3 regions of the Dechloromonas denitrificans genome follow, and region 2 is predicted to be linked to each of the others. Evidence: predicted binding sites of a transcription regulator. Region 2 holds the regulator's gene; each other region holds the start of a gene.
What was found. Region 2 encodes sigma-54, which starts transcription at its own class of promoters, with help from an activator protein. Its sites were predicted from a motif close to TGGCACGCTTNCTGCTNA; they were not measured.
Positions count from the first base shown of each region.

Region 1: the regulator sigma-54 is predicted to act here: its motif matches at 2,071-2,088, upstream of KI614_RS00230 (TorF family putative porin).
Region 3: the regulator sigma-54 is predicted to act here: its motif matches at 2,936-2,953, upstream of fdnG (formate dehydrogenase-N subunit alpha).

Region 1 covers NZ_CP075187.1:55,799-59,897, forward strand. The annotation lists gene KI614_RS00215 (multidrug effflux MFS transporter) at 1-170, opposite strand, end outside; gene KI614_RS00220 (YifB family Mg chelatase-like AAA ATPase) at 163-1,653, opposite strand; gene KI614_RS00225 (accessory factor UbiK family protein) at 1,659-1,901, opposite strand; gene KI614_RS00230 (TorF family putative porin) at 2,145-2,915, shown strand; gene glnK (P-II family nitrogen regulator) at 3,001-3,339, shown strand; gene KI614_RS00240 (ammonium transporter) at 3,350-4,099, shown strand, end outside.
Region 2 covers NZ_CP075187.1:3,407,815-3,411,913, reverse strand. The annotation lists gene recA (recombinase RecA) at 1-65, shown strand, start outside; gene recX (recombination regulator RecX) at 58-501, shown strand; gene lptB (LPS export ABC transporter ATP-binding protein) at 498-1,235, shown strand; gene KI614_RS16105 (RNA polymerase factor sigma-54) at 1,264-2,733, shown strand; gene hpf (ribosome hibernation-promoting factor, HPF/YfiA family) at 2,749-3,072, shown strand; gene ptsN (PTS IIA-like nitrogen regulatory protein PtsN) at 3,127-3,573, shown strand; gene hprK (HPr(Ser) kinase/phosphatase) at 3,583-4,099, shown strand, end outside.
Region 3 covers NZ_CP075187.1:3,152,789-3,156,887, forward strand. The annotation lists gene KI614_RS14840 (putative selenate ABC transporter substrate-binding protein) at 1-57, shown strand, start outside; gene KI614_RS14845 (phosphonate ABC transporter ATP-binding protein) at 54-878, shown strand; gene KI614_RS14850 (PhnE/PtxC family ABC transporter permease) at 869-2,425, shown strand; gene KI614_RS14855 (DsrE/DsrF/TusD sulfur relay family protein) at 2,468-2,821, shown strand; gene fdnG (formate dehydrogenase-N subunit alpha) at 2,996-4,099, shown strand, end outside.

The sequences.
Region 1 (4,099 bases), 110 kb from region 2:
GCCAGCAAATAAGCGGAGAGCGTCTGCTGGACTTCAAGCTGCGTCGCCCCGAGTTTGTCGGCGATGTCGTGGAAAGACGGCAGGTAAGTGTCGATCGAGAATGGCCCGAGGGCCGAGAGCGCGGCAAGCAGCAGCGCAATGCCGCGCGGCGCGGCTTTGGGTTCAGTCATGGGCAAGGCGGCGGTACTGGATGGCTTCGGCAATATGCGCGGCGGTGATGTCCTGGCTGGCGGCCAGATCGGCGATGGTGCGTGCAACCTTGAGAATGCGGTGCCAGGCGCGGGCCGACAGATTGAGCCGGGTGGTAGCTTGTTTGAGGAGCTGTTTTCCGGCTTCATCGGGACTGCAGCACTGATCGACTTCAGCCGCACTCAGGCGGGCATTCGGTTTGTGCTGGCGAGCCCGTTGTCGGGCCTGCGCTGTTTCAACGCGCGCCCGAACTGTCGCCGATGCTTCTCCTGCGGCTTGTTCGGCCAGCGTGTCGGCCGGCAGGGCGGGGACTTCGATGAGCAGATCGATGCGGTCGAGAAACGGGCCGGAAAGCTTGCCGCGGTAACGGGCGATCTGGTCGGGAGTGCACCGGCATTTTCCCTGGCTGTCACCGTGGAAGCCGCATGGACACGGATTCATTGCCCCGATCAGCTGAAACTCGGCAGGGAATTCAGCATGCCGGGCGGCACGAGCAATGTGCACCCGGCCGGACTCAAGCGGTTCGCGCAGGGTTTCGAGGACCTTGCGATCAAATTCGACCAATTCGTCGAGAAAAAGCACGCCCTGATGCGCCAGGCTGATTTCACCCGGGCGAGGTGGGTTGCCGCCGCCAACCAGCGCAACAGCAGATGCCGTGTGATGGGGCTGGCGATAGGGGCGGACGCCGAAATTTTCTGGTCGAAACAGGCCGGTGAGGGACAGCACGGCTGCCGAACTGCGGGCCGCATCGGGATCGAGGGCCGGCATCAGGCCGGGCAGGCGGGCCGCAAGCATCGATTTTCCTGAGCCAGGCGGACCGATCATCAGTAGCGAGTGATTTCCAGCGGCAGCGATTTCCAGCACACGTTTGGCTTGTGTCTGACCGCGTACTTCACTCAAATCGGGGAAAACAGGCGCTTTTCTGTCGTCGACCGCGACAGCTCGGGGCAAAGCCTGCTGGCCGCCCAGGTGTGCGCAGACTTCAAGCAGGGAGCGGGCAGCAAAAATATGATCGCTCCCGGTCAGGGCGGCTTCGTGGGCGCTGCTTTCGGGCAGGATGAAGGCCTTGCCCTGGCCTGTCTGGAGCGCCATGGCCAGTGCGCCGCGAACCGGACGTAATTCACCGGAAAGAGACAGTTCGCCGGCAAATTCGTAATCAGCCAGTGCGCGGGCCGGAATCTGGCCGCTGGCAGCAAGGATACCGAGGGCGATCGGCAGATCGAAACGGCCCGACTCTTTCGGTAAATCGGCCGGGGCAAGGTTGACCGTGATGCGCTTGCCCGGGAATTCAAAGCCGGAATTGACGATGGCTGCGCGCACGCGGTCGCGCGCTTCCTTGACTTCGGTATCCGGCAGACCGACCAGTGCAAAACTGGGCAGGCCACTGGCCAGATGAACCTCGACGATGACCGGCGGGGCGTTGAGACCGTCAAGCCCTCGGCTGTGAGCGACGGCTAGCGCCATGTGGATTACTCGCCCGAGCGGGCTTTTTCCAGGGCCTCGACACGGGCTTCGAGTTGTTTGAGCTTCTCGCGGGTGCGGGCCAGCACCTGAGCCTGGATATCAAACTCTTCGCGGGTGACCAGATCAAGCTTGGAAAACATGCCGCTCATGACGGCCTTGGCGTTTCTTTCGATGTCCTTGGCAGGTGAGCTGGCCAGCAGGGCGCTCATCTTGGCGCCGATTTCTTCCATGGTTTTGGGGTCGAGCATGAGGTTCCTCCGTGATTGGCCAGTGTAACACAGCGGCGTAAGTCACTTTTCAGGATGGCCGCTCGTCGGTGGTGCGGGCAATAAAGTCTACGCACTCGATTGGTGCGCCCCTATTCGCTTGGGGGCCGCAATCGTGGGGAGATCGTTTGATTTTGATCAAAAACGAGCCTGGCACGCCTCCTGCTACTGTTGAGTTGCATAAAACATTTTTGTTTATTTTATTTTGCTTGCAGGAGAGAAACCATGAAGAAATCACTGATTGCCCTGGCTCTGGTTAGTGCCTTTGCTGTTCCGGCCTTCGCCGAAGATGCTGCCCCGGCTCCGGCCCTGACCGCCAATGTTGGCGTCGTTTCCGACTACGTTTTCCGCGGTATCAGCCAGAGCCAGCACCAGCCAGCCCTGCAAGCCGGTGTCGACTATGCCCATTCGAGCGGCCTGTATATCGGCGCCTGGGGTTCTTCGATTGAATGGACCGACCGCAAGGATCTCCAGGTTCAGAAGGGTAACCGTGTCGAGCTCGACCTTTACGGCGGCTACAAGGGTGCTATCGGTGATTTCGGTTATGACGTCGGTGCCATTCGTTACTTCTACCCCGGTCAGTTCCAGGGCGCCGCTGGTGTGACGGCAAACACGACCGAAGCATATATCGGTGGTAGCTGGAAGATCGTCAGCCTGAAGTACAACCACGTTGTTTCCAACAGCATTTTCAACTGGGGTGGTACTGCGGCCGATGCGAAGACGCAAGGTTCCAACTACACCGACCTGACGGTGACCTACCCGGTTGATGAAACATTCAACCTGATCGCTCACCTCGGTCGTCAGAACATCAAGAACTACGGTGCTGCTTCCTATACCGACTGGAAGCTGGGCGCTACCAAGGATGTTGGTTTCGGTGTCGTGGGTCTGGCTTACACCGATACCACGGCCAAGGGTAAATCCGGTGAAGCCTACAACTGGGCAACCAAGGATGCATCCAAGGGCGTTCTGGCAGCGTCTTTCACCAAAACTTTTTAATTTGACTTAAGCCTTTTCCCACCGTGGGTGACCCGGCCGGCACCGGCGGTGGAAAACAAGCTAACAATCTACTGGGGAATTATTCATGAAATTCGTAACCGCCATCATCAAGCCATTCAAGCTTGACGAAGTGCGTGAAGCACTGTCTGCCATTGGCGTGCAGGGCATCACCGTCACTGAAGTGAAGGGTTTCGGCCGGCAAAAAGGGCATACCGAACTGTATCGGGGCGCTGAATATGTCGTCGATTTTCTGCCGAAAGTGAAAATTGAGGCTGCCGTGAAGAGCGAGCAGCTGGATCAGGTGATCGAAGCGATCGAGAAATCGGCCAGTACCGGCAAGATCGGTGACGGCAAGATTTTTGTCTTCGACGTTGAACAGGTTGTTCGTATCCGGACCGGCGAAACCGGTACCGATGCCCTTTAAGGAGCAAACCATGAAACGCCTATTTGCATTGCTTGCTCTGGTCGGTGCCGTTACCTTCGGCGCGCCGGCCTGGGCTGAAGAAAAGGAAGCGGCGGCTCCGGTCGCCGCCGCCGTTGCAGCTCCTGCGGCTGTCGCTGCAGCTGCACCCGCAGCTACCCCGGCAGCCGCTCCGGCTGCTGCGCCCTTGGTTCCCAACAAGGGTGACAACGCCTGGGTCATGATCAGTGCTGCACTGGTCATCCTGATGTCGATTCCGGGTTTGGCCCTGTTCTACGGTGGCCTGGTGCGCACCAAGAACATGTTGTCGGTGCTGATGCAGGTGTTCGTCACCTTCTCGCTGATTTCCGTTCTCTGGGTGATCTACGGCTATTCCGCCGCATTCACCGAAGGTAACGAGTTCTTTGGCGTGCTCGACAAGCTCTTCCTCAAGGGTGTGACAGTCGAATCGGTGGGCGCGACCTTCTCCAAGGGTGTCGTTATCTCCGAGCTGGCTTTCGTGATCTTCCAGGGCGCTTTCGCAGCGATTACCTGTGGTCTGATCGTTGGTGCCTTTGCTGAGCGTGCCAAGTTTGCCGCGATCCTGGTCTTCATGATCATCTGGTTCACGCTGTCCTACATTCCGATGGCTCACATGGTCTGGTATTGGGCGGGTCCGGATGCCTACATCGATGCTGCGGCTGGTGAAGCGGCTGCCAAGACGGCTGGTTTCCTGTTCCAGAAGGGTGCGCTCGACTTTGCCGGCGGTACCGTGGTGCACATC
Region 2 (4,099 bases):
GCATTCGTGAGGCAGCCAGTACCAACGTCATCAAGCCGGTCAAGGCTGCCAAGGCTGATGCCTGATCCGGTTGTTGCGCTGCGTGTTGCGGCTCTTCGACTTCTGACCCGGCGTGATCACAGCCGGGCGGAGTTGAAGACCAAACTCGCCGCGCAGGCAGAATCCGAGGAACAGCTCGATGCTGTCCTCGAAAGACTGCAGACGGAGCGCCTGCTCTCGGATTCCCGTTTTGCCACTCAGCGCGTCGTTGCCCGGGCCGGACGTTACGGCAACGCCCGGTTGCGCCAGGAATTGCGCCAGACCGGCGTGAGCGACGATGAAATTGCAGCCGCCTTGCCGGAAGCAGGGGACGAGACCGAGCGTTGTCGTCAGGTTTGGGCGAGAAAGTTCAAGCAGTTGCCGCAATCGGCTGAAGAGCGCGGCAAACAGATGCGATTTTTGCAATATCGAGGTTTTTCCGGCGACGCCATACGCCGAGTGATGCGCGGAGCCGAAGAATGACGGACAAGAAGATTTCCACGCTGGCTGCCCACAACCTGAAGAAGCGCTACAAATCGCGCACGGTGGTTGAGGATGTGTCTTTTGAGGTCAAAAGTGGAGAGGTCGTTGGTTTGCTCGGGCCGAATGGTGCCGGCAAGACAACCTGTTTCTACATGATTGTCGGTCTGGTGCCGGCTGATGGCGGCGAGGTTTACATCGACGATGCGAAGCTGACTCACCTGCCGATGCACAGCCGGGCCCGCCAGGGCTTGTCCTATCTGCCGCAGGAGGCTTCGGTCTTTCGCAAGCTGAATGTCGAGGAAAACATTCGCGCCGTGCTGGAACTGCTCGATCTGCCCGAGAAAGAGTTGAATGACCGGCTGGAGGGCTTGCTCGGTGAACTGCATATCGGCCATGTCCGTCACGTCAATGCAGCGGCTCTTTCCGGCGGCGAGCGCCGGCGTGTCGAAATTGCCCGGGCCCTGGCAACCAGCCCGCGCTTCATTCTGCTGGATGAGCCGTTTGCCGGGGTCGACCCGATTGCGGTGCTTGAAATCCAGAAAATCATCCGTTTCCTCAAGGAGCGGGGCATCGGGGTGCTGATCACCGATCACAACGTGCGTGAAACCCTGGGCATTTGCGATCACGCCTACATCATCAGTGCGGGGCGCGTTCTGGCTGCTGGCCGTCCGGATGAAATCGTTGATAATGAAAGTGTGCGCAAGGTTTACCTTGGCGAGCATTTCAAGCTCTGACCGATAAGCAGCGTCCCTACCCCATTCGATGAAACCGGCTCTTCAACTCAAGCTTTCCCAGCATCTGGCCCTGACGCCACAGTTGCAGCAATCAATCAAATTGCTGCAACTATCGACGATCGAGATGCAGCAGGAAATCGAGCGCTATCTGCTTGAAAATCCGATGCTCGAACGGGATGATGATGCCGGAACGGAGTCTTATTCTTCGGCCCAGCAATTCGATGCGCCAAAGAGCGACGAAGGGGAGCGCGAACAGCGGGCTGAGCGCGATGAACGGGATGCGCGTGAAGAGCGCGAGCAGGATATCCCGAGTGCGCCATCCGACGTCGATGACGATCGCTGGTCATCCGATGCCGGTACCTATACCGGGGCTGGTCGCGATGAGGACGATGACAGCGACAGCCACGACATCCATGCCGCAACAACCAGTTTGCGCGATCACCTTGGCTGGCAATTGGGCATGACCCAGCTGTCGGACCGGGATCGCAGCCTGGTGCGTTTCCTGATCGAAGCGCTTGATGATGATGGCTATCTCTCGGCGTCTCTCGACGAGCTGTGGGAAACCCTGCCGCCCGAGTATGAAATCGAGCTGGAGGAGCTGGAAATTGCGCTTCGCCATATCCAGAGTTTCGATCCGACAGGTATCGGTGCGCGTGGGCCGAAAGAATGCCTCGCCCTGCAACTGAAGGTTTTGCCGGAAAACCCGGTGCGCAACCTGGCGCTGACCATTGTCGAGCAACACCTTGAATTACTCGCTGCCCGCGACTTTGCCAAAATCCGTCGTCTGACGGATTGCGAAGATCCCGCCCTGAAAGCGGCACACAGCTTGATCGTCAGCCTTGATCCTCGCCCAGGCGCACGTTTTGCAGCCATTGAAGCGCGCTATATCACCCCGGACGTGATGGTTCGCAAGCTCAAGGGAAAGTGGACGGCTTATATCAATCCGGATGCCTATCCGCGTTTGCGGATCAATCGGTTGTACGCTGAAATCCTGTCACGCCAGCGTCGAGGAAACGGCAACATGACCGGCCAGCTGCAGGAAGCACGCTGGCTGATCAAGAATGTTCAGCAACGGTTTGAAACGATTCACCGTGTTACCCAGGCGATCGTCGATCGTCAGCGCCAGTTTTTCGAGCATGGCGAAGTGGCGATGCGTCCGCTCGTGCTGCGCGAGATTGCCGATATTCTCGGTTTGCACGAGTCGACCGTGTCACGCGTTACCAGCCAGAAATACATGGCCACGCCGCGCGGTATCTTTGAATTGAAATACTTTTTTGGCAGTCACGTTGCCACCGATACCGGTGGTGCGTGTTCTGCAACGGCCATCCGGGCACTGATCAAACAACTGATCGGCGCAGAAGATGGCAAGAAGCCCTTGTCGGATAGCCAATTATCCGAAATACTAGGCCAGCAGGGAATCGTTGTAGCCCGACGCACAGTAGCCAAATACCGTGAATCGCTTAACATCCCGCCGGTCAATTTACGCAAGACCCTGTAGAGAGAGGAGAAAAGCATGAATCTGCAGATCACTGGTCACCATATCGACGTTACCCCTGCTTTGCGCGAGTACGTTGAAAACAAACTTGACCCTGTTGTTCGCCATTTCGATAAAGTCACCGGCGTTAACGTGATTTTGTCTGTCGAGAAGCTCAAGCAGAAAGCAGAAGTGACCGTCCACGTTCCGGGCAAGGACATGCATGTCGAAGAGTCCGGTGACGACCTCTACGCAGCGATTGACTCGATGTTCGACAAGCTTGATCGCCAGGTCCAGAAATACAAGCAAAAAGTTCAGGATCACCATCGCGGTGAAAAGCCTGTCATTCTCGCGGCTGAATAATTGCCGTTCGGCCGCAGCCACCGCGCTGCGGCCCATGCATCACTGAATTTTCCTATGAACCCCTTAGCCAATATTCTGTCAGCCACCCAGGTCATTCTTGATCTTGAGGCCGGCAGCAAAAAGCGGGTCTTCGAACAGGCCGGCATGCTTTTCGAGAGTCATCTCGGGCTTGCCCGTGCGGTTGTCTTCGAAAGCCTCTTTGCCCGTGAAAAACTGGGTTCGACCGGTCTTGGGCAAGGTATTGCCATTCCGCACGGTCGGATCAAGGGCCTCAAGCAGGCTGCCGGTGCTTTCTTGCGTCTGGCAACTCCCGTACCGTTCGACTCGCCGGATGGGCGTCCGGTCAATCTCCTGTTCGTGCTGCTGGTTCCAGAGCAGGCGACCGAGCAACATCTCCAGATTCTTTCCGAACTGGCCCAGCGCTTTGCCGAAAAACCATTCCGGGAAGCCTTGCTTGCGGCAAGCGATCCTGCCGCTGTGGTTACCCTGTTTCAGGCCTGAGCCAGTTACGTGCGTCACATCAGCCTGACCCAGCTCTACGAAGATAATCGGGAAAAGCTGCTGCTCAGCTGGATGATGGCGCAGCAGGCCGAACGCAACATCGAGATCAAGTTGTCGAACAACTATGGTGCCGATGTGGTTGGGCACATCAACATCATTCACCCAGAACGACTGCAGGTCATGGGGCAGGCCGAATATGACTGGGCTTTCCGCATCGGAGAGCGTCGCTTCGCGCAGATGTTTCTCGACCTGCTTGCGGCCTTGCCGCCAGCAGTCATCGTTGCCGATGGTCTGACACCTCCGGATATCCTGATCGACGCCTGCAAGCAGACGAATACGCCGTTGCTCCTGTCCCCCAAGCCGTGCTCGGCAGTGATTGACCTGCTGCGCATTTACCTGTCTGCCCGACTGGCTGATACGGTCAATCTGCATGGCGTATTCATGGATGTGCTGGGCATGGGCGTGCTGATTACCGGTGATTCCGGGGTTGGCAAATCCGAACTGGCACTTGAGCTCATTTCGCGTG
Region 3 (4,099 bases), 260 kb from region 2:
AAGGAGAACTACGACGGCATCGAGAAGGCGGCGCACGCCGCTGGCTTGCTGAAGTGAGTTTTTGCCTGAACGGCGTGGGGCTGACCCACGCCAATGGCTTTACGGCACTCTCCGGCATCACGCTGAATGCCGGCCAGGGCGAGCATATCGCCCTGATCGGCCCTTCCGGCGCCGGCAAAACTTCGCTGCTCTCGGTGCTCGGCACGGCGCTGGCGCCAACAGCGGGGACGGCAAAGGTTCTCGATTTCGGCCTTGAGTCAGCGTCGACCGCAGGAATCAAAGCCCTGCGCTCGCGCCTTGGCACCGTCCATCAAGCACCACCGATTCCCGGCCGGCAACGGGTCATCACGGCGGTTCTGGCCGGCAAGCTGGGGCAGTGGCCGGCCTGGAAGTCGCTCGCCTCGCTGCTCTACCCGCAGGATATTCCCGGTGCCCGCGCCGCCTTGGGCCAGGTCGATCTGGCCGACAAGCTGTTCGCCCGTTGCGACCAACTTTCCGGCGGGCAGTTGCAGCGCGTCGGCATCGCCCGCGTGCTCTATCAGCAGCCTGAACTGATCCTTGCCGACGAGCCGGTTTCAGCGCTCGACCCGACACTGGCGCTGGCCACCATCCGCCTGCTGATCGCCGAAGCCGAAGCGCGCAATGCCACCTTGGTCGCCAGCTTGCACGCCGTCGATCTGGCACTCGGCAATTTTTCGCGGATTGTCGGCGTCCGGGCCGGACGCATCGCCTTTGACTTGCCGGCCGATGAAGTCAGCATTCCGCTGCTCCACGAGTTGTACGCCAGTGAAGGCGGAGAACTCCCGGTGCAGGCACACGAACCGAATTTCCTGTTGCAGGCAGCCAACGATGCAGCCACCCGCGCCGCATGCTGCTGAATCCCGCCGACCGTGACCCGGCCGCACGCCCGCGCCTGATCGGCGGGCTGGCTACCCTGGCTATCCTCTGGCCGCTGTTCCGGGCCGCCGAGGTCAAACCCGGCCTGCTGTTCGATGCCGGCAACCTCAAGGTCATCGGCCATTTTCTGGCCGGCTTCCTGCCGCCGGAAAGCGGTGCCGAATTCATCGGCTATCTGGCCAAGGCAACACTCGAAACCTTGGCGATCGCCACCGCCGGCATGGCGCTGGCCTTTCTGATCGCCGTGCCGATGGGCTATCTGGCCACCGCAGCCGGACGCGAGCGCGCAACGCTCAACCCGCTCACGCGCAGCCTGCTGACCATCCTGCGCGGCATTCCGGAACTGGTCTGGGCGCTGGTTTTCGTGCGCGTCTTCGGCCTTGGTCCGGCGGCCGGCGTGCTGGCCCTCGGCCTGACCTACGGCGGTATGCTGGCCAAGGTTTACGCCGAGATTCTCGAATCAGTCGATGCCGCCCCGGCCCTGGCCCTGCGGCGCAGCGGTGCCAGCCGCCCCTTGGCCATTCTGTACGGCCTGATTCCACAGGCCTCGAAGGAACTCGCTTCGTACACCGTTTATCGCTGGGAATGCGCCATCCGAGCCTCGGTCGTCATGGGCTTCGTCGGAGCCGGAGGCCTCGGCCAGCTGATGGACCAGGCGATGAAAATGCTCAACGGCGGCGAAGCAGCGAGCATCCTGCTCGCCTTCATGCTCCTCGTTTTTTCGGCCGATGGCCTGTCCGGTTGGCTACGCCGGGCGCTCGACACGCCGCCGGCCCATCGCGCCTCTCCCTTCGGCTGGCGCAGCAGCCTGCTTGGCGTGGCCTTGGGCATTGGCATCGTCGCCAGTTTCAATTATCTGGAAATCGGCCTGAAAGCGCTGTTGACCGCGGAAGCCGCCCACAGCATCGGCGAATTCATCGCCGGCTTCTTCCCGCCTGACTTATCCACCGACTGGTTGAGCAAAGTAGCGAAAGGCATCTGGGAAACGCTGGCCATTTCAGTCGTTGGCACCCTGCTCGCCGCTATCGCCGGCCTGATCCTGGCCCTGCCCAAATGGCGCACGCCATGCAGTTTCCTGCTCAACACGCTGCGCTCGGTGCCGGAACTGGTCTGGGCAACGATCACCGCACTGGCCGTCGGCCTCGGTCCTTTTGCCGGCGCGCTGGCCCTGGCCCTGCACACCGCCGGCGTGCTCGGCCGGCTCTACGCCGAAGCACTCGATAACGCGCCACCCGCACCGGGAGCAGCGCTGCGCCTGGCCGGAACGCCCGGCCTTCTCGCTTTTTTGTACGGCACCCTGCCCGGCGCTGCGCCCCAACTGATCGCCTACACGCTGTACCGCTGGGAAATGAACATCCGCATGGCCGCCATCCTCGGCTTCGTCGGCGCCGGCGGGCTTGGGCAACTCCTCTACTTCGAGCTTTCGCTTTTTCACCACGCCCAGGCGTCGACCGTGATCATCGCCATGCTTTTACTGTCGATTGCCGTCGATCAGGCCAGTACGTGGTTGCGGCAAAAAATGCGCTGAGCAAGGCTATTATCATGCTTTTCTGATAGACGAAAGCAAGCCATGCAAAACATCCTGATCATCATCAACGCCGCCCCCTACGGCAGCGAGCGTTGCCTGTCCGCGCTGCGCCTGGCCACGGCATTGGCGGGCAACGATGCCAAGCCGGCGATCCGCGTTTTCCTGATGTCCGACGCCACGGTGCTCGGCTTGCCCAACCAGATCGACGGCACCGGCAACGGTTTGCAGGGCATGGTTGAAGGCTTGGTTGCGCAGAGTGTCGATATCCGTTTGTGCCGGACTTGTGCGCTGGCCCGCGGCCTCGGTGAGTTGCCGCTGATTCCCGGCACGGCTATCGGCACGCTGGTTGAACTGGCCGAAGCGACGCTGCAGGCGGACAAGGTCATTACCTTCTAGCAAAAAGCGATGTGGGACATTTTGTCCTGGCACGCCGCCCGGCAGACAAAATGTCCCACATCACACACCACCAACAGGCGGGCGATTACCGATAGTTCAAGCACTTACGGCAAATGGCACATTCATTGCAAAGATCTTCCCTTGCGACATGGGGTCGCATGAGGAGGAAACTCAATGAACATGAACAGGCGGCAGTTCTTCAGGGTCTGCTCCGCCGGGCTGGGAGGGTCGTCCATCGCACTGATGGGATTCTCACCGACAGCAGCCCTCGCGGAAGTACGTACCTATAAACTCGCCCGCGCCACCGAAACACGGAACAACTGTCCGTACTGCTCGGTGTCCTGCGGCGTACTCATTTACTCGACCGGCGACAAATCCAAGAATGCGCCGGGCAAGATCATTCATATCGAAGGCGATCCGGACGATCCGGTCAACCGTGGCAGCTTGTGCCCCAAGGGCGCCGGCCTGATGGACATGGTCAACAGCCCGACCCGCCTGAAATTCCCGGAAGTACGCGAACCGGGCAGCAACGAATGGAAGCGCATTTCCTGGCACGAGGCTTTTGAGCGTATTGCCAAGCGGATGAAGGCTGACCGCGATGCCAACTTCATTCCCAAGAATGCGGCCGGGGTCACAGTCAATCGCTGGAACACCTTCGGCTTCCTGGCCAGCTCATCGGCCAGCAACGAATCCGGTTACATCACTCACAAGGTTCTGCGCAGTCTCGGTTCCGTCGCTTTCGACACCCAGGCCCGTATTTGACACGCTCCCACGGTGGCCAGTCTGGCTCCGAGTTTTGGGCGTGGCGCGATGACCAACCATTGGGTTGACATCAAGAACACCGACCTTGTTTTCGTGATGGGCGGCAATCCTGCCGAAGCGCACCCGTGCGGCTTCAAGTGGGTGATCGAAGCAAAAAAGCAGCGTAAGGCCAAGCTGGTCGTGGTCGACCCGCGCTTCAACCGTACAGCATCCGTCGCTGATTATTACGCACCGATTCGTCCGGGTTCCGACATCGCCTTCCTGAGCGGCGTCATCCAGTACCTGTTGTCGAACGACAAGATTCATCACGAATACGTCAAGCACTACACCAATGCCTCGTTCCTGATCGATGAACGTTTCGGGCTGGAAGACGGCCTGTTCTCGGGCTACAACGCCGAGAAACGCACCTACGACAAGGATTCCTGGAAATACCAGTTCGACAAGGACGGTTACGCCAAGGTCGATGAGACCCTGCAAGACCCGAACTGCGTCTTCCAGATCATGAAGAAGCACTAC